One region of the Janthinobacterium sp. B9-8 genome, then DNA from elsewhere that is predicted to be linked to it. Evidence: riboswitches for the same ligand, from Rfam matches in the RefSeq annotation. Region 1 holds a riboswitch; the other holds the start of a gene.
What was found. A riboswitch is a leader RNA that binds a small molecule or an ion and turns the genes downstream of it on or off. The one in region 1 is predicted to bind manganese.
Positions count from the first base shown of each region.

Region 2: it holds a riboswitch for manganese, as region 1 does, so the genes downstream of both, VN23_RS07235 (TMEM165/GDT1 family protein) here and VN23_RS08455 (sodium:calcium antiporter) in region 1, are expected to answer to the same signal.

Region 1 covers NZ_CP014222.1:1,889,841-1,900,436, forward strand. Annotated here, with positions in the region: gene VN23_RS08430 (maltoporin) at 1-525, opposite strand, end outside; gene VN23_RS08440 (substrate-binding domain-containing protein) at 1,198-2,211, opposite strand; gene VN23_RS08445 (ATP-binding protein) at 2,418-4,001, opposite strand; gene VN23_RS08450 (5-methyltetrahydropteroyltriglutamate--homocysteine methyltransferase) at 3,946-5,016, opposite strand; yybP-ykoY riboswitch at 5,303-5,419, shown strand; gene VN23_RS08455 (sodium:calcium antiporter) at 5,512-6,504, shown strand; gene VN23_RS08460 (hypothetical protein) at 6,559-7,008, opposite strand; gene VN23_RS08465 (hypothetical protein) at 7,400-7,618, opposite strand; gene VN23_RS21960 (hypothetical protein) at 7,612-7,755, shown strand; gene VN23_RS08470 (hypothetical protein) at 7,780-8,271, shown strand; gene VN23_RS08475 (methylated-DNA--[protein]-cysteine S-methyltransferase) at 8,372-9,214, opposite strand; gene VN23_RS08480 (SDR family oxidoreductase) at 9,236-10,000, opposite strand; gene VN23_RS08485 (uracil-xanthine permease family protein) at 10,351-10,596, opposite strand, start outside.
Region 2 covers NZ_CP014222.1:1,601,438-1,612,033, forward strand. Annotated here, with positions in the region: gene VN23_RS07225 (adenine phosphoribosyltransferase) at 1-298, opposite strand, end outside; gene VN23_RS07230 (NCS2 family permease) at 412-1,704, opposite strand; gene VN23_RS07235 (TMEM165/GDT1 family protein) at 1,806-2,372, opposite strand; yybP-ykoY riboswitch at 2,461-2,592, opposite strand; gene VN23_RS07240 (low molecular weight protein-tyrosine-phosphatase) at 2,679-3,155, opposite strand; gene VN23_RS07245 (MdfA family multidrug efflux MFS transporter) at 4,388-5,644, shown strand; gene VN23_RS07250 (LuxE/PaaK family acyltransferase) at 5,699-6,829, shown strand; gene VN23_RS07255 (acyl-CoA reductase) at 6,832-9,273, shown strand; gene VN23_RS07260 (phenylacetate--CoA ligase family protein) at 9,515-10,596, shown strand, end outside.

The DNA of each region.
Region 1 (10,596 bases):
AGCGAACCCCACATCCACGTTTTCAATCCCGGCGCCAGGGCCAGAGTTATCCCAGAAATAAAAGTCATTGATGTGCACATCCTGGCGATCATAAAAACGCTTACCCGCCCACAGTTTGCTTTCACCCAAGCCTACGCCTTCGGCCGTAACATACATTTCACGGAAAGCAAACTCGGCAGATTTGCCAGAATCACTTTCCCAATCCTGAAACTGCTTGGCAGAAACCGCCAAACGCGATTCAATTCTAAAGCGTGTGCCGGTTTCTTTTTTCTCAAACACATTACCGCCCACAGCAAATTCGGCGTAAGTTTCGCACTCATTGCCTAGGCGATACTTAGAGCCCGCACCATCTAGCTGAAAACAGGATTGCGATCCGCCACCCGTGGCATTCGAGCCAATACCGCTGCGCGCATAGCCATGAAAATCGACCGGCATCGCGAACGCGCTGGTCACAAAACCTAAGCCACAAACAGCCAGCGCTAGCTGAGCCGATGCAAAAATCTGATTTACTGATTTGAACTTCATCTCATCTCTTCCCTGAATAGGTACGGCTATGCCGCTAAAACGAATAAGCAACCTTGTAGTAAATCAATAAATCGCTACAAAACAGCAAATCATATTGCCAAGGCTGATCAAAAGCGCTTTCAATCCATTGTTTTATTTGTTTTAAACGGTTTGAAAGCGATAAAAACAAAGCCAAACCTGATTTCCAAAGCGGTTTGGATTTGATTTTTCGTAAGTTAATCCAGAGCACTACATGATGTAAACTACATTAATAACCCTATTTACATTATTTAAACGTCATTCAAACAACGGTTATTTCCGAGCATAAACAAGTAAAAGGCAATAAAAATGCCCGCTTCCTTACAAAGGAGACGGGCACTCAACAAAACCGAGCTTATATTCAAAACCAACAACAAATAACACGCAATTCACCAAAAAGCCACAGGCCATTAGCGATTCTAAAAAACATTTTTTGAATCGCTAATGGCCTGTGGGATGGGCAAGATAAAGTGCCTTGCCCATCCTACAAAAGATACCTTGTATAGCTTTGCCACCCAACACAGCTTTAAAATCATCACCAAGCTGCATCTTTAGTTTCTATAATGTTCTGCTTTTTAACTCGGCGAGCTCTGTGTCTACAGATCTTAGGTTTTCCCGGCATTTTAATATTTGGGTTTAACGGCTGCAGCCCAATTAAACCAAACAAGCCTGATCGCTCGTGCCCGGTTGCAATAGGGTTGGCCAAAGCACTTGTAAGGATGCAGGGTCTTCCCCTCTCAGCCTTGCCAGCATCAGCGCAGCCAGTGTGATGCCCGCTTCGCGCGGATCAGGCTGACGGATGGCGGTGATGTTTTGCCCCATGGCCAGCTCTGGTGCAACGCCGCCAAACACAATCAGTGAAATATCCGTACCTGCCCTCAGCTCTGCCTGCCTTAGTGCGGCCAGTACGCCCATGGCAGCCAGATTATTATCTACAATCACCGCCGTAGGCCGCTGGCTGAGCTTAAGCAAACGGTACATTAAAGCTTCACCCATTTGCGCCGTCAGCGCACCTTCTTGTAATAAAGCCGGATCAACGACCACACTAGCAGCTTGCATGGCGGCTACAAAACCTTGCTTACGCTGCATGGCAAAATTAAGTGCGAGAGGGGCTGAGATTAAGGCAATTCGCTGATGCCCCAAGACCAAAAGACGCTCTACTGCTGCCCGTGTACCGGCTTCATTATCGTAATCAAACCAGGGATAAGGTGTATCCATTTGCGAGCGGCCGTGCGCTACAAAAGGAAACTGACACGATTGTAAATAACGTAATCGCTCATCAAACACACAGGTGCGCGCCACAATCAGCCCGTCTACCCGGTGCCCGGCGGTAATGCGCTGATAGGTTTGCAGCTCATTATGGTTATCTGCCGAAATCAGCATCAGATCGATACCTGCATCATTAAACTGATCGGTCATTCCGCCCACAATGGCGTGAAAAACAGGATCGTTTAAATCATTAGGTTGCAGCGGATAAATCATGCCCACGCAATCAGTGCGGCCCAGCGCCAGTTTTCGGGCGGTGCTGTTGGGGCGATAGCCATGGCGCTCTGCCGCTGCAGCCACTTTTGACCGCGTTTTTTCGCTGACATCAGAAAAGCCATTTAAGGCACGGCTTACCGTCGTTGGCGATAAATTCAGTAGCTGAGCCAATTCCCGCAAATTCATTATGTTTTCTGTAAGATTTTGATCATTCAGCTTATACCACGCTGCCCGCCGATTACGCCAGAATTCAAGACGCAAACACAGCCATATTAAAGCATCGTCGCAAAAGTCATGCATCAGGCATACAAAACCAAGATTGGCTGATATTCAGATAAAACAAGAAAGAACCCACGGCTAAGCTTTCCCACAGAAGAAAAACCACGTGGCATTCAGGCTATCAGCCATTTTTTAAGCGTGGCTTGTAGAGCATCGATATTAATCGGCTTAGCTAAAAAATCATCCATACCCGCATCAAGGCACAGCTGGCGATCCTGCTCAAATACGCCTGCACTTAAAGCAATAATGGGGGTGCGCGGGCGATGCGCCGTGATTTCCATCTGCCGAATATGACGTGTTGCTTCAAAGCCATCAATCTCGGGCATTTGGCAATCCATAAAAATCAGGGCAGGCATAACACCAGCGGCAAGCCGCTGAATCGCTTCGCGACCATCTTGAGCCAGCTCCAGTGCGAAACCCAGCTTGGATAAAATCGTTTTTATCACGGTTAAATTGAGCGGATTATCATCAACCACCATGATAGGCAGGGTGCATTTTGCTGCAGGGTTTTCATAAAAAATACTGGAGGGCAAAGCGGCCGGCTCCGAGAAATCCAGCGCTACCCGTACACAAAACCAGAAGCAGGATCCCTTACCCAGCTCGCTCTCAACGCCAACCTCGCCCTCCATCAAGCGAGCCAGCTCACGCACAATAGACAGCCCCAGCCCGCTGCCGCCGTATTTGCGGGTATTGCTATTATCCACTTGAGAGAAAGGCAGAAATAACGCCAATTGCTGCTCCGGGCTAATACCAATACCCGAATCGGAGACTCTGAACATCAGCATGGCATGATCGCCCTCACGCTGGCTTTCATACGCCTCCACCGTGACCGTGCCGGATTCTGTAAATTTCACTGCATTGCCCAGCAAATTAGCCAACATCTGCCGTAAACGTGATGCATCACCCAGATAGCGCGGCCTGTCTGCAGCCTGAAGCCAGTTTCGGCGTACGCTGATATTTTTTTGCATCAGACTATAAGCAAACAATGAAAGCGCATCGTCTAATAACTTTTCCGGCTCAAACACCGCGCTGTTCAACTCAAATTTACCCGCCTCTACTTTGGATAAATCCAGAATATCGTTAAGCAGCGTTAATAAGCTCTGGCCTGATTTCAAAATAATTTGCGCGTAATTCAGCCGTTCTTCTTTTTCCAGATCCTCCAGTAAAAGCAGCTGCGCCATACCCAAAATACCATTTAACGGCGTACGAATTTCATGGCTCATGGTGGCCAGAAACTGGCTTTTTGCATGATTTGCAGCGTCTGCCTCTGCTTTGGCCCGCCGCAAAGCGTCTTCTTGGCTGGCTTTTTCGGCCACGATAGTATTAGACATTTGCATCGCGGCCGAGCGCAGCAGGCTGGCCTGATCGACCAACAGCACCCGGCTTAATTGCGCCATACGCACAAATAAGCCTTTGCCTGTCAGCTGCACATCGCCTTCAGCCGAAAACACAGCATTGGAATAATAAAACGGGCCTAAATCACAGGATAAAACTGCAGCCTGACATGCTGTCAGAATTGCATCAATGCTCATGCCCGGTTGTAATTTTGCTGCGGCAAATTCTTCGGCAAAAACAGCATTCCAATCCTGCAATGCACCGGCCTGATCAAACAAAGAGTAGCTATGCAAACTCACGGCGGACTCAGGCGTAGCCCAGCTGCCGCGCTGCAAGCGCGGTACCTTCAATACGGGCCGCAATTTTAGCGAACGCCGTTTCACGGCTGGTACTGGTGTCATCGCAAAAAGGCGAAAAGCCACAATCATCGGTGGTGGCCAGATAGGGATGCGGAATATACCGCGCGGCTTGCAGCACTCTTTCGCAAACAATCCCGGCTGTTTCAATCTGCGGATCAATCACGTCGATCACCCCCACAAAAATCACCTGATCAGGCTTACGATATTGCTGAATAATTTTTAGCACCCTTTCCGGGTCTTTCTCACAGGCCAGTGCAATATAAAAACACCCTGCTCTTATTTCAAACAAACTGGGGAGTAATTCGGCGTAATCCACGTCAGCGCTATGGGTGGAATCATGATCGCTACCGGCGCAGGTATGGATGCCAATTTTTTGCCGCTCCTCAGGGCTAAACCGATCCAGCAGCATATTATTAATATCAATAAAACTGCGTAAAATCTGCCCGCTTGGGTCAAGCTTTACCGACAAACGCCCCTCGGTAAAATCAAGCTGCACTTTACTTACCCCCTGAGCAAAGCAGCCGCGAATTTCTTTTTCCTGTTCGGCCAATAAATCAGCCACAAATTCATCGCGAGGATAATCAGCGATCCCCTGTGCAGGATAAAGCAAGCTTAAAGCCGAGGCCGAGATAATGGCCTGCTTAAACGGCTTTTGCGTATACCGGCGCGCTAGGCCAATCGTTTCATGCGCAAAACGTGCAAACCGAAAAGGCCCGCTGGTTAAGCGGGGCAGCTGGCGAATATGCCCATCATGAAAAGGAATACACAGGCCATCTGCGGCCATATTGCTATTGCCTTCAACCCCATAGGTTGCAAAGCTGTGGGTTTTACGCTGCTCGCCATCCCCCAGCACAGGCGAGCCAACGGCCTCCAGATTCATGATCGTGTCTTTTACCGCCTCATCATAAAAGACCTCCAGCTCGGCAGCGCTCAGCTCACCCTGATCATGCAAAGACAATGCACGCTGCAATTTTGCCGACCGCGGAATGCTGCCAATCGATTCAGTCTTGATACCCATAAAATGGCACTCCCAAATTTAGCTTCCTTTAGTTTAAGTGAGATACAACTACTTGCATAATTCTTTCCTAATAATTTCACAAAACAAAATACACTGGCATGAAACATCAGGGAAAAGTATTCAATTACGCAATACAAACCCCAAAAATGGTCAGATTAAAGACAGTAAAGTCTGATACCTGCATTCAGTCACTTTGCTGCGCCAAGCAACCGTTACCCGCCATTAAACCCCCATGCAAGTGGTAACAAGCACCTTGCCCACCCGCACCACATCTGCCAGACTGCCCCCTCCTGTCATTGGGGAGTAGCTATCCTTCGCGCAAAGCGAGGGAGGTGGCGTCAACAAACTTGCGGTCTGTGACTGCATGGCGTCATTGATCATCAGCCGGTATAGCAGATGATTCAGCGAGACCTTTGGCCTCGATACGTTTGCCTGCCGGGCAAGCCGTGTCGTTGCGCCATTGGTTTAATTGCTTGCCCGGCATTGTGATTTTGCATGTTACTCACCCTGTTCCTGTTTTTCTCCTCGGCCATTGCCATCTATTTAGCCTGTGATTATTTCGTCAACGCCATTGAATGGTGTGGCCGGCATATGAAGCTGGGCGCGACTGCGGTGGGCTCGGTGCTGGCCGCTTTTGGCACGGCGCTCCCCGAAAGCGCGGTCACTTTTACGGCAGTAGTGTTTGGTTCCACACCAGAGCAAAAAGAGATTGGCGTGGGCGCGGCCATGGGCGGCCCTTTGGTCCTGGCAACGATTGCCTATGCCGTGGTGGGCTTGGCGCTCTGGCGCAATCGTCAGCGCTTGGCCCGTACAGATCACTTAATCAAGGTGGATCAAGCACGCCTTAGCCAGGATCAGCTGGCTTTTTTAGCCATTTTTGTATTTAAAGTAGCACTGGGCCTAGTAGCGTTTGCGCTTAAGCCCTATCTGGGGCTGCTATTTCTGATGGCTTATGCTGTGTATGTTTGGCGGGAAATCAATACCGCCGAAACGGCAGCCGAGGAAGAAGAGCTGGAGCCATTAAAGCTGCGCCCAAGCAGCGATAATTGGCGCTGGGCCGCTTTGCAAGTGAGCTTAGCACTGGCGGTGATAGCCCTTGCCTCGCATATTTTTGTATCCCAGCTCGAAAACTTAGGCGCGATGCTGGGCCTAGCACCGCACTTGGTCGCACTTTTACTTAGCCCTGTAGCCACTGAATTACCAGAAATCATGAACACCCTGATCTGGGTGCGACAAGGCAAAGAGCGTTTGGCGCTGGCCAATATATCGGGCGCGATGATGATTCAAGCCACTATCCCCAGTGCGCTGGGTATTTTCTTTACGCCTTGGCTATTCGACGGCCCCTTGCTCGCCTCCGGCATCATCACCACCGTGGCCATTATTGTGCTGTATTTGATGTTTAGGCGCGGCAAAGTCAATTGCAAGCAACTGAGCTGCATTGGCTTTCTTTACGCAGGATTTGCGCTCTACTTAGGCTGGGCAATCTAAAACAGACAATACCCATCGATGCAGATGAACGCCGCATCGATGGGTAGAGAGAGATTAAAGCGAGATGTGTAAGTCAAAACGTGCGCCGTTAGAGAAAGTACAAGTACCTGCTCCTAATTCTGCACTACTCATACTGTAATCACACTTGGCATAGCCGCCTTTATTACCCACAGCGTTTGCATTGCCTTTGGACGATCCCGGTGCACGAGTGGCTTCGCCAGCATAAGCTTCCTTGCCCGCGTTAAAAGCAAACTCGCCATGGCCTTTTTCCGGATTGCTGATTGTGCCGTTAATCCGGCCAATGGCCGCCGCGGCATCATTGGTAGGGTAAAGCCTTGCGGTATACACAGGGCGCGGCGCAACAACTTCTGCCATCGCAACAGGCATAGGCTGGCGCGGAGATGGGCCAGCACCTGCTGTAGCGGGCTGAATAGGCACCACATAACAAGCGGATAACATAGCAGCTACTGATGCAGCAACAAGCAGACCTTTCACTTTAAGCATAAAAATTCCTTTCTATTTTAACCAAGCAATCTTACTTTATTTGGCAGCAGTCTTTCAGCATGGTTTGGCGCTGTCAAGCTGGGTCAAACCAATAGGCTCACAAAACGACAACACAGTGTGTCATTAGCAAAAGGGTGCAATAGCTTACATTTTTGAGAAAAACACAAGAGTGGCTTACCTCAGGCTACTCTGCCCACCCTAGGCTTTATGCCCTTCTCAAGCTCGGCGCTCAAAGAAAATTCAGTAGTTTATTACTGACGAACTCCTTTCTTTTAAAAATTGATACCCAAATGCGCACTTGCCAGGCAAAAATAAAAGCATACAAAACAGCAATATTACCCATCGTTTTCCATACGCATAACAACAACCACGAACCACCAAAGGCTTAGCCCTAGATAAACGCTTCACTGGGCATCACGCTCTTTGCAATGACCCAGGCGCGATTAAACACCGCCATCCTTGCGCAAAACAGCGTCTTGCCTGAGCAAACCTGGCCCGCTTGCTCAGTATAAAACCCTGCGATTTCAACGAGCACCGCAACACGGCTAAGCGCTAAAGCTAAAATCCCTTTATCATCTGCCCATCGGCGCTGTTGTAGCGCCGATGGCATTTATTAATGGGCAACTCAAAGAGCAATTCTTTCTATGCAAGACCAAGCGCAAACAAGATCGCTACCGCAATTATTTTAAAATGCGAGGGGATATTGTGATGCGCAATGCCAGCTTGCGCAGAAGTGATCGTCTTTAAAGATGCCCTAATCAGGATTACCCAATGAATCAAACGCATATCACCGAGTTCTTCGACCTGATCGCCGATGGCGGCCTGGAGCAAAACGACATTCTTGCAATGAGCGCCGAAGTGCTCAAAGCGGCCAACGACGCTGAAAGCTATCTGGCAAACGATAAAGAAAGCGCTTACCAAGCCCATTTTGCAATTCCACTCTGGGAATGGGTACTGATCGAGCAGCTTGAAGACGGCCTACTCTTCCGCGCAAACAAAGCCGACGCACTCTATGCACAGATCGAAGAGGCTTTTGGCGACGGCGAGCTAGAGCTAACCTCCGCAGCGCTCAAAGACCTCAGCAACGCCGACGCTCTGTGCCTTATCCAGAAAGAACTCGATCCTGCCTACACACTCGTCAACTTCAGTAAGCCACTGAATGACGAGATGCAAGTACTACTGATGCGCAGCAACAAGCTGGATCGCTTCTTAGCACTATGCAAAACGCTAGAACTGGCCGCTGCACCAAGCTGCATCAACTAAGCTCGCAAAGCCATTTGCAGGCTCGGTTTATCTAAAAACAAACCGGGCCCTGCTCATCAAAAAGTAGAAAACTCAAAAGCATCGCCCCAAACGCGCCTGCCTATTCCGACAAAAGCACTTCCTCTCTCGCCGATTCCCAAGCATGAATCGCGTGCTTACGTGTTTCTCCCCAGTAATAACCACCCAACTTACCGCTTTGCTGGATCACACGATGGCAGGGGATTAGGAATGCAACAGGGTTTGAACCAATAGCCGTACCCACCGCCCTCGCCGCACTGGGGCTACCAATCGCACTCGCCACCTGGGAGTAACTCACCACGGCGGCAGGTGGAATCTGTAGCAAGGCTTTCCAAACACTGACCTGAAAGTTTGTACCTGCCACATGCAAAGAAATAGGCTTATCCGGCTTTTTTGCCCCGTCAAACATCCCGTCCGATACTTCAAGTGTTGCTTGTCTGTCTTCATACAGCACGGCGTAGGGCCATTTTTTGCATAGATCAGCCAGATGCTCGTCAATCTCTTCACCCTGCAAAAATGAAAACTTACAAATTCCTCGTGGCGTAATCGCAATAAACGCAGGGCCAAATGGCGTGTTATGCACGGCATAGCCTATAGATACACCCGCCCCTGCCTTTTTGTATTCTCCTGGGGTCACCGCCTCCAGATGCACAAAATGATCATAGAGGCGCGAGCCACTGCTCAAGCCCAAGGAATCAGAAACTTCAAGTAATGATTTTGATTCGCGCAATAATTGCTTGGCACGCTCCAAGGTCAGCACTTGCAAAAACCGCTTCGGCGTCACACCTGCCCAGCGGCAAAATAGTCGCTGAAAATGAAAAGGGCTTAAATGTAAGTGTGCTGCAATTTCATCCAAGCCAGGCTGACTATGCACGCGAGTAGAAATAAAATAAATTGCTTTGGCAATGCGTTCATAGTCAGACATTTACCCTTCCTTATTAAGCAATTAAGTACGATTAATTGAAATCCCACCATCCACCAGTAGCGCCGAGCCGGTCGTAAAGCTGGATGCATCGCAGGCAAGATAAAGCGCCGATTGTGCAATCTCATCGGGTAAAGCCAGCCGCTTCATAGCAAAAAGCCCCTGCACAAAAGCTAAAGCTTCTGGCGTGCTGGCAAAGGCGCGGCCCATCGGGGTATCCGTGCCACCCGGTAAAAGCGCATTGACGCGTACGCCCTGAGCACCGAATTCGGTCGCTAATGCCTGCGTCAAACCAATCAGACCGGCCTTACTCGCTGCATAAGCCGCCAGCCCCGGAAAACCAACGGTATAACCCACAAATGAAGAAGTAAAAATCAAAGAACCACCACCTCGCTTCAGCATGGCGGGGATTTGATGCTTAGCCCCAAGAAAAGCACTCGTCAGATTGGTGTCCGCCACCTCATGCCATGCTGCAAGCGAGATATCAGGTGTAGCTCCCGCCTCTCCAATGATACCGGCATTATTAAATGCTACATCCAACCCGCCAAAATGGCCGACGGCTAATTCAACCAGCGCCTTGGCAAAAGCCTCATCCCGCACATCGCCAGCAAGTGCAATTGCCCGCCCACCCGCCAGAGTAATCTCTTCAACCAGCTCATCCAACTTTGCCTGACGCCGCGCCGCAAGTACAACACTCGCACCTTGGCTTGCAAATAGCTTTGCGGTGGCATAACCAATCCCAGAGCTTGCCCCGGTGACTATTGCAACTTTATTAGATAATGCAAACATGATTCAAAGCCTCTCTTCATTGAATGGTGTACCGACAAGAATTGTCTGAACACGAATACAGTGTGAAGATTTAAACCCTAGACAGCGACCCGAATCTTGCTCTGTTTAAAAGATTAAATGGCTGGATGATGGCCCCTGAAAAATGGCGCACAAAAATCCCCCAGCGCATTTTTAAATAGAATTTATTCAAGATGCTTGGGGGCTTTAAAATGAAACCATAAGAAGTTAAATTACGGCAGTTTTTAAAGAGGTGAATTCACGAGTAACTAGCCCTTAGCAAAACGGCTTGTGAATCGCATTTCATTAGGAAAAATCTTTGCGGGCACACAGATGTGCCCGCCCTAGCGATACTATGCAGCAGCCTCTTGCTCAGCAGGCAGCAGTAAATTAATCATAATCGCCAATACACTCACCAAGCCCACGCCAGCTAAATTGAAATCACCGATCTTCAGCATTAAACCGCCAATCCCGCACGTCAGCACCACCGAGACAATCACCAAATTACGCGGTGCCATCAGGTTTACTTTGGCGTCGATCAGCGTTTTTAAGCCGATACTGGCAATCGTACCAAAGAGCAGCACCATAATCCCGCCCAT
Region 2 (10,596 bases), 290 kb from region 1:
CCACTGTTAAAAAGGGCAATTTGCCTTTTTTGCGCACGGGCACAAAGCCCAAGTTTAATTCATAGGCCACTACCGCACCCAGAATAAAACCACGCGCATCCACACCGGCCACCATGTCTAAATCCATATCCATATAGCGATGCACAAAGATATCGACCAAGACACGAAAGGTTTTTTTATCTTGCAATAAAGGCGTGATGTCACGGAACTGCACGCCAGCCTGCGGCCAATCAGGCACAGTACGGATGCGATCCCGAATATAATCCGCGTAAGGCGGCTCAGCTTGCAATAAGCTCATTGAATATTTCCCTTAGCCAAAAGCGGCAAATTTAACGCGCTGTACGAATACGGCCCCAAATACAATCTGCATAAGGTGATTCTGCCTGCAATAAGCTCATCAAATCTTTCCCTTTAACCAAAGGCTGCAAATTTAACCAGCCACAGCGCAGTAATAATCAACACGGCGGGGCTCAGGTCTTTATAGCGGCCTGCCAACACTTTAATCGCAGCGTAGCTAATAAAACCAAAGGCAATCCCGTCAGCAATCGAATAGGTAAATGGCATGCCAACTGCAGTAATCACGGCAGGCGCGGCTTCGGTAATATCATCCCAATCAATTTCGGCCAAACCACGCGCCATCAAAACGGCCACATAGCAAAGCGCGGGCGCTGTGGCATAAGCGGGCACAGTACCTGCCAATGGTGCAACAAACAGCGCGGCCAAAAACAAGATCGCAACGACTAAGCTAGTCAGACCCGTGCGGCCGCCTGCTGCAACGCCTGCCGCTGATTCAACATAGGCGGTTACACTCGAAGTACCCAAGGCAGCCCCTACCATAATGGCAGAAGAATCAGCGAACAGCGCTTTCTTTAAACGTGGCAGTTTGCCATCTTTATCCAGCAAACCAGAGCGATGAGAAACGCCGACTAAAGTGCCGGTAGTATCAAACAAATCAACAAAGAAGAAAATAAACACCACACCCAGAAGGCCCGCATTCAGCGCACTTTTAATATCCATTTGCATAAAGGTCGGTGCAATCGACGGTGGCGGTGAAAACACACCTTTGAATTCGGTTAAGCCGAATAAAATCGACAGCAGCGTTACACCTAATACGCCAATAATAATCGCGCCTTTTACTTTACGGTATTCAAGCGCCGCAATTAAAAAGAAGCCCAATACGGCTAATAATGTGCTTGGTGCATGGATATCACCCAATTGCACCATGGTCACGGGCGAAGCGGTAATCAGCCCAGCGCTTTTGAGCCCAATAATAGCCAGAAACAATCCCACACCGGCAGAAATAGCTAGCTTTAAAGAATGCGGAATGGCATTCACCAGTACTTCACGCAATTTAAACGAGGAAACCAGCACAAAAACCACGCCAGAAATAAACACCGCACCCAGCGCAGTTTGCCAAGGCACACCCATGCCTTTAACCACAGCAAAGGTAAAATAAGCATTCAAACCCATACCTGGGGCTAGCGCAATCGGGTAATTAGCCAAAAGCGCCATCACGGCAGTACCAAAAGCCGCAGCCAAACAGGTCGCCACAAACACGGCATTAAAATCCATACCGGTTTGCGCCAGAATGGCCGGATTAACAAAAATAATATAGGCCATGGTTAAAAACGTTGTAAAACCCGCGATCACTTCGGTTTTAACGTTAGTACCGTGTTCTTTTAGTTTGAACAATGCTTCGAGCATGAGCCCATTTCCCCGTTAAATAAAAACAAATAAGCCGGAGCGTATTGATGCAATCTAAATAGAAAACAAAAATACATTCCGACTTTCGCACGCTTAAAAAATCAACTACCCACACCAGACAAAGCCAATACACCCAACAGAGCAAAAACGGCTGCGGCTACAAAACGTACATAACGCAGAATATGCATTCGGGCGGCAATCCACTTACCCACAAAAACGGCAGGCACATCGGCAATCATCATGCCGACCGTTGTACCGGCAACCACCGCCCACAAAGGCTGATATTTCAGCGCCAACGCCACAGTGGCCACTTGCGTTTTATCGCCAATCTCAGCCAAAAAGAAAGCTAAAGTTGTAGCAATAAATGCGCCATAAGGCTTGATTTGCGCCTCTTCTTCGCCCATTTCATCAGGCACCAGTGCCCAGGCGGCAATCGCTAAAAAGCCCAAACCAATCACCCAGCGCAAAACAAGGGGCGAAATCATACCTGCTACCTGCTGGCCGATCCAACCGGCAGCAAAGTGATTCAGTACAGTCGCAACAAAGATACCCAAGATAATGGGCAAAGGACGGCGAAAGCGTGCGGCCAGAATTAACGCAAGTAATTGCGTTTTATCGCCAATTTCGGCGATGGCGACAACGCCAGTAGAAATAAGAAAGGTATCAATCATCGAGTCGTGTTTCCGGGGCGGGCAGGATAGAGGTCGCACAGCATTGCCCACCCCGGGAAATGCTGAACGAACCTCAGGTCTTGTCAAGTTGATCAATATTCTGTGTTCAGAACACCGCCCCAACCGAATACGCCATGAATCAAACGATCCAAGTATGTTGACGTACTCCCCGCAAACCGTTCTTTCAAACTCGTTGCAGGCGACTACTCCCCCGAAGACCAAAGCGCGGATTTTAACCACCCCGTATGCATGCTGCAATCCCAGATTACAAAAACCGCATATACAAACTACTATTTACATGTATCAAATGGCCGTTTTGATATGATTTAGCAGTGCTTCACACCCCGCCTCAACCTGATCTAACACCGTCTCAAATCCAGCTGTGCCGCCATAGTAAGGATCTAACACCTCGTTTTGAGCAGGCACAGGAGCAAAGGATAAAAATAATTTCACCCGTGATTGATATTCTGGCGGGCATTGCCGCTGTAAATCCCTTAAATGACCATTATCCATCGCCAAAATCAAATCAAACTCAGCAAAATCGCTCTGCTGCACGCTGCGGGCGCGCAAAAAAGACAAATCAAAACCGCGTTTTTTAGCATGACTTTGCGAACGTCGATCTGGCGGCTCCCCAATGTGATAATCCTGTGTACCGGCAGAATCCACCTCAATGGCATGGCTTAGCCCCGCAGCCTCTACCATTTGCCGCATCACCCCATCTGCAGTGGGGCTTCTACAAATGTTGCCAGTGCATACAAAAATAACTTTAATTTTTTTCATTAAAATCAACCAATTCGAAAAAAAACATTAAAAAAACAATCAATTACCATAAATATAAAATGGAGGACATTTGGGCATACTCATTATGCCCTGCCCTAATTTTAAAACAATAATATGTGGTGTTTTTACACCGTTTGGACCAGCAAATTAGATCGAATCATCTCCTGAATGATTGACCGTTTGCTGGCGCAAAGATACCAATGCAGCTTTAAATCTCTAATAGAAGATTATGTTAAACCGCCTGCAAACAGTCGCTAAAGTTGGGTTGATTACAGAGTACAACAGTCGATATTGAGATTTGCACAATCGGCTACATCCAAATGCAAGATTAGGTGATGCTGCCTTGCAGATGCTTGCAGGAGAATATGGGCTTCAGACAAAAACTGACACAACAGTAATTTAATCCGTCAGCAATGCATACTCAACTCCCCCACTTTTGGCTTCATTACTCCCTTGGCACTAATTGTGCTAACTATATTCCAAAAGAAAACATAAAAATGATTGACTCATTTTTATACTATAAATCAATAGCTTAAATTTTAAATTGTTGATTTATAGTATTTTACAAAAGTTCAAAAAAAACATTCGTGCAACTTAAAACTGTAACGATGCGTCAGTAAGCGGTAAATATTTACCTAGTTTAATTACTTGTATATACAATAAAATTGTAATTATTTATAAGAATATGATCGTACTTCAACACAAAAATTGAAATAACAGGGTCTTTTTAGCTGAGAAATAATTCAAGAAACACCAGTTCACTTCAAAGAGAACAGAACTTAATCAGACTTGTAATCTAGGATCCGCCCAAGACACAACCGTGAAAGACGCCTTCGGTATCGGCCACGCAATACACCTGAGAAACGTAATCAGCGGTGCATTAGAAATCTCGCTCAGTCGCTTCGACGCACTTTCAGAAACCCCCCGCACACAATCTGGGGCACTTCTAGAAAATGAAGTGAAACGGCGATCAAAGACTTCGATAACTTTGATCGTAGCTATTTCACTAGAGGACTCGGCCCCCATTCGCGTGATCATCATTCAAGCATGTTTTGTTGCCCTTTTTTCATGGTTTGGATGGGTGTTTTGTAGCCCATAGCCGTTTAAAAAGTAGCTAAGGAAATTTGTCTATTTGTAGCTTCGTCATTTTTCTGCAGCATCTTTCTAGACTTTCTCCATAAGAAAGTCTACCGATTAAACACACAGATTAACTTAACTAAATTGTTGGCTCGATGTCTTCCTTTACCCGCTCGCTCTTACCGATTTCCTCCCGTCAGGCGCTGTTTTTTTGTTTGCTACTCGCCACATTTGAACTGCTGACCTATGTCGGTAGCGATATTGTGATGCCCGCCATGTTGTATGTGGTTGCAGACCTCAATGCCCCCGTTAGCCATGTACCCATAGCGCTGAACGCCTATTTGCTGGGCGGCGTCGCCTTCCAATGGCTTATCGGCCCCTTGTCGGATCGTTTTGGCCGTCGCCCATTGTTGTTGATTGGCGCAATCCTGTTTGCCGTGGCCTGTCTGATCACGCCCTTGGTAAGCGGCATCTATGTATTCAACGCGTTACGCTTTATTCAGGGCATTGCGCTGGGCTTTGTAGTGGTGGTGAGTTACCCCGCGCTACAAGAGTCCTTTCAGGAAACCGATGCGGTTCGCCTTATGGCGTTGTTGGCCAATATCGCCTTGCTGTCGCCATTATTAGGCCCATTACTGGGCAGTATGCTGCTGGAGGTTTTGACGTGGCGCACACTGTTTGTTGGCGTGGGCCTATGTGCCGTTTTAGCCTTGATCGGGCTGTGGTTTTTTATGCCTGAAACCATAGGCGTTACGCGTAAAGATGGCAGTCGGCTTGAGCCAGCGCCGCTTAATCTGGCAAGCATTTTGGCAAGTTACCGTGAGCTACTGGGCAATGCTCGCTTTATGCACGGCAGCTTGGCGCTGGGGCTCATCAGCATCCCATTGATTGGCTGGATCGGCCTTGCACCTTTACTGATGATGAATAATCTGGGGCTGAGCTCTATTGCCTACGGCCTGTGGCAGTTGCCGATTTTTGGTGGCTTGATTGCCGGCAATCTGGCGTTAAATTATCTGGTTGCCCGCTTTGAACTTGATGCACTGATTCGCTTATCGCTATGGCCTATTTTTGGGGGCTTACTCTTGATGCTGGGAGCCACCTTGGTCACCGGCCACTTATTGGCGTTAGTGCTGGGCTTAACGATCTACGCCTTTGGCATGGGCATTTGCAACGCCACGCTTTACCGGCAGACCTTGTTTGCCAGCGAGAGTGGCAAAGGCACTGTTGCCGCCATGTTGGGGATGATTTCTGTCGCCACTATCGGCCTAGGCAGTTCGGCGCTTGCGGTATTGGGTGCGGGTACCAGCCTTGCTGCTTTCGCCATCGCGACCAGTATTAGTGCGGGTTTGGCGCTCTGGCCACTGTGGTGCTTGCTTAAGCGTCCGCCTATGACTGCCGCCGTTACGATTTAATTTTTAACTACCCCCTTCCGCTTTTGTTTATTTATCTTGCCTAGGAAATCATTTGTGGCCTCACTCGTCCATGTCGATGCGCTGTGCGCCATCGAATCCCCCTATCGTACCGATGCCGCGTGCGATCAGCTATTTAACGCAGCAATGCGCGAGCTCACTGAATATCATTGCGATGAGTCGCCAGGCTACGCCCAATGGTTAGCGTCCAATGGATGGGATAAGGCGAAGCTAGAAAACGTGAACGATTGGTCGAGTTTGCCTCCATTGTTTGCCAATTATTTCAAGCGCCGCTTGGTGTTGAGCAAAGCGGGTGAAGAAGCGTTGGAGTTGACGTCATCGGGCACCAGCGGCCAAAAAAGCCGCATGCGCTATGACGAGCGCAGCCTGGGTGCCGCCCAAGCAATGGTTGACCGCATCTTCAAGCTATACGGCTGGAATACGCCCGATGCACCCTGCAATTATCTGTTGTTGAGTTACGAGCCTGCTGGCGCAATCACCCTCGGCACGGCCTATACCGACCAGTTTCTGTGTAAATACGCGCCAATCAACCGAGCGGTGTATGCATTGCGGCATAACGGCCACGGTAACGAGTTCGACCCGTTTGGGGTGATTCGGGCCTTGCAAGAGTTTGCTGAGGAAGGCCTGCCAGTACGTATCTTTGGCTTTCCTGCATTTTTGTGGTTTGCGCTCGAACGCATGCGGGAAATGGGCTATCCGGCACTGAAGCTACACCCAGATTCATTGGTATTTCTGGGCGGCGGCTGGAAGACCCACGCCGACCAAGCCATCCCTAAAACCATGCTGTATCAACGCCTGGGTGAGCAACTTGGCATTCCGGACGTGCGCTGCCGGGATGGCTATGGCGCGGTGGAACACCCAGTGCCCTACATCGAATGCCCGAACCATCGCTTCCACATTCCCAGCTATGCACGCGCCTATATCCGCCACCCGGCAACCTTGGACACACAACCATACGGCGCAAGGGGCTTTTTGCATTTCGTATCTCCCTATATCACATCGAGCCCTGCCCACAGCGTGGTCATGAGTGACTTGGCCATCTTGCATCCGGGCCACGATTGCGGCTGCGGCATCGAAACCGACTGGTTTGAACTACTGGGGCGCGCCGGCACCAGCAAAAGCCGCAGCTGTGCACTGGCGGCATCTGAATTGATCAAGGAATCCTAAACATGTATCTCGTACAAGGCACCCTCATAAGCCAAACTGAGGCGGGCGACGTCTTGGCGTCGTTACAAAAACGGCTGCCAACGACGCTGGCACAGCGGCTGGATAGCGAAACGGTATTGGCTTGTGCTGAAAGTTTTGCCCAATGGGTATTAAACGATAGCGACGCGCTGGATCTGGACACCGAAAGCCGCACTGCGCTGCACGGCTTCTGCCGGCGTGATGCCTTGGCAACCAAGCTAGCCCGAGAGTTGGGTGAAGCGCCATTTTCGCTACGCCGCATTGATTACCGTAGCCCGCATTACGAAAGCTGGCGGCCGCTAGGACTGGTAGTACATATCACGCCAGCCAATTCGGCCTTGCTGCCTTTCTTCGCCATGTTAGAAAGCTTGTTGGTTGGCAACGTCAACTGGCTACGCCCAAGCAGCAGCGATAAGGGACGCACCGCTACGCTGTTGGCAGCATTCCTTCGCCATGACCGCACTGGCACATTGGCAGATTATCTTGCCGTATTGCCTTGGCCCAATACTGATCTGGCTAGCCTGTTCAGCAGGGCTGATGCAGTGTCTGCTTGGGGAGGAGAAGCAGCACTGAGCGCTATTCGGCAGCAATTACCCGCCGGCTGCCGCTGGATAGACTGGGGGCACCGCATCAGCTTTGCGTATGTAGTGCCCGGCGCTGCAAGCAAGGCGCAGCTCGATGCCGTAGCCGATGAAGTTTGTCGCTTTGACCAACAGGCGTGCTCCAGCCCGCAATGCATATTGGTGGATAGCGAAGACCCTGCCGTATTACGGGAAGTAGGCGAGCAGTTGGCCAAAGCACTCACACGCCGTGCCCAGCAATGGCCTGGATTAATCCCTAGCGAGCAAGAGTCTGCCGAAATCAGCACCCAGCTTGCGTTCGCACGGCTTGATCAAAGCTTCTCCGATATACCAGGGCATGTTTGGCAGGGTGAGGGGTGGCGCATTATTTGGGCACAAACAGCCGCCTTGGTGACGTCGCCATTATTTCGCACAGTACAGCTACGGCCAGTACCACGAGCACAGTTGGTAGGGACACTGCAAACCTGGCGTACCCGGCTGCAAACCTGCGGTCTAGTAGCACATGACCATGATTTGGCACAATTGAGCCAGATGTTGCTGGCCGCCGGTGTTAGCCGTGTGACGTCTGTGAGTGCGATGCACGATGGGTATGAAGGCGAGCCGCATGACGGTGTGTATGCCTTGACTCGGCTGACGCGCCGGGTGTCGGTGAGCTTTGCTGCGGATGCGCTGCCGCACCACGTCACGCTTGACCACCTTCCAGCGGAGCCAGAAGGTTTGGTTGCACAGCCGATTATGGATAAGGTTGCTTTCCAGCAAACGCCAATGACCTCGAATGCCCAACTGTTCTTCCGTAGTGGCGGCAGCAGCGGCAAGCCCAAACTAGCAGGTTTCAGCTATCGCGATTATCACCGGCAAATGCAAGCGGCAGCAGATGGCTTGTTTGCAGCGGGCCTTGATCCGGCAAACGATCGAGTCATGAATTTGCTCTACGGCGGCAACCTGTATGGCGGCTTATTAAGCTTTTTCACCATTTTGGATAAATTGTCAGCGGTGCATTTCCCTATGGGCGGCCCGAGCGACGACGATTACAGCGAAATTGCCCAGCTAATTATCGACCAGCGTGTCAATACGCTCATTGGTATGCCCGGTACGATTCACCATTTGTTTGTGCAGGAAGAGGCTAGGCTGCGGGCTTACGGCGGTATCCAGAAGATCATGTTGGGCGGCGAGCACTTAAATCCGCAACAACGTGAGTTCTTGGCCGGATTTGGTGTGTCGATGATCCGTTCAGCCATTTATGGCTCCGTTGATGCCGGCCCATTGGGCCACAGCTGTGCTGATTCGCCCGACGGCGTATTCCATCTATTGGCCGATACCCAGTGGCTAGAAATTGTTGATACCGAGCAAGACCAAGCCGCAGCGCCAGGTGTAGCTGGCCGCTTGTTATTTACCTCCCGTGCACGCGAGGGGCAGGCGGTGACACGTTATGACCTCGGTGATTTGGGCCGTTGGGTGACGGGCCCGTGTGAATGCGGATTACCCGCGCCGCGATTCGAGCTATGTGGTCGGCACGGCCAGTTGCTGCGGGTGGGGACCCTCTTTTTCAATCCTACGCTCAGCGCTAAAGCAATCGGCGTGCCGCTACAATTCTTGATTAACTACACCGCCAGCGGCAGAGAGCATCTCGTGGTACAGGTAGAGGGTGATGTTGAACAGGTCCGCCAGTATTTACAACACAGCGAGCTGGGAGAGGTCCTGAATAATGGGCTACTAGAGATGGAGGTGATCCATAAATTGTCGACGGATTTCCAACGTCATCCGCAAAGTGGCAAAACACCTTTAGTGCTGGACCAGCGGCAGCCCGTATTAAGCAACACTGCCGAGCCTGCGGGCGCCACTTAACCCGCCTGTAAGTTGCAATGTACAGAGCTGAGTTTGCCTCTCCACTGGGTAGCAATGCCTAGATGGAGCGCGCAGACCAGTTTAGACCCGCCCCAGCCTTGGCTGCACCCCCTTAGAACAACCGCATCACAACAGGCCATCTGGCCTGTAAAAATGAGCGCAACAACAAGCTGCCATTTCGCCCTTTCTGCTGACGGATGCATGGGCAAAGTGGATTAATGACTTGCAGGAAGCTATACAAATGACCCTTCTCATAGAACAGCTCGTGCAGTACGCACGCCAACACTCCCCTTTCTATGCAGCGCTGTATCGAGACATCCCCCGTTCTGGTTGGCAACTACACGATTTGCCGCTCATCGACCCAGCGTTGTATTGGCAGCAGTCGCAAACATTGTCGTCATGGCCGGTACTGACGGGGCCCATCATTGACGGCCATGTTTTTCAAACTGGGGGATCAACCGGTACTGGCAAGCTATCGGTGTATTCCCGTGAAGAGTGGCGTGATTTTGTGCGTGCTTTTGGCCAAGGAATAGGCTCGCAACTCACCCCAGGCGACCGAGTGGCCAATTTGTTCTTTGCGGGCGATTTATACACCAGCTTCTTATTTATTCATGGTGCTTTGGCGCACTCACCCGTACCCGTCTGCGAATACCCTTTTACCGGTGCGGTTGAGACCACGCCACTGGCTCAGGCAATTGAGACCCATCAAATCAATGTGCTGGCTGGTGTGCCCGCCCAACTATTGCGTTTCGCTAGCCAACTGCTCGAGCGCGGGCAGGTACTCACCAGCGTTACGCTGGTTCTATATGGCGGCGAAAGCTTGTTTGAAGAGCAACTGTCTATGCTGTCGCTGGTCTTGCCGAATGCCCGTTACGCCTCGGTGGGCTGCGCCAGTGTCGATGCGGGCTTGATTGGCGCAAGCACCCCGGACTGCTTGTTGGGTGAGCACCATGTATTCGATGGTGATGCCCTAGTGGAAATCATCGATGAAACCACGGGCGAGCCCATTGAGGAGGTCGGTCAGACAGGGGTGTTGGTCGTGACCAATCTGCAACGGCGATTGATGCCGCTGATTCGTTATCCAACCGGGGACTTGGCTGTTTGGTGTGAACCGACCGACACCAAGAAACGCAAGTTCGCACTCCGTGGCCGCGCCAGTCAGGGCTATCGTGTCCGGCTGGGTACGTTCTCGCTATTCCCCGAAGAAATTGGTGGCATTGTGAAAACGCATTTAGGCCTAGCGTCTTGGCAGTTGTTGCTTGCCCGCGCTGACGGCATGGACAGTTTGACGCTGCGGGTTGCTCCGGATGGCGGCTTGAGCAG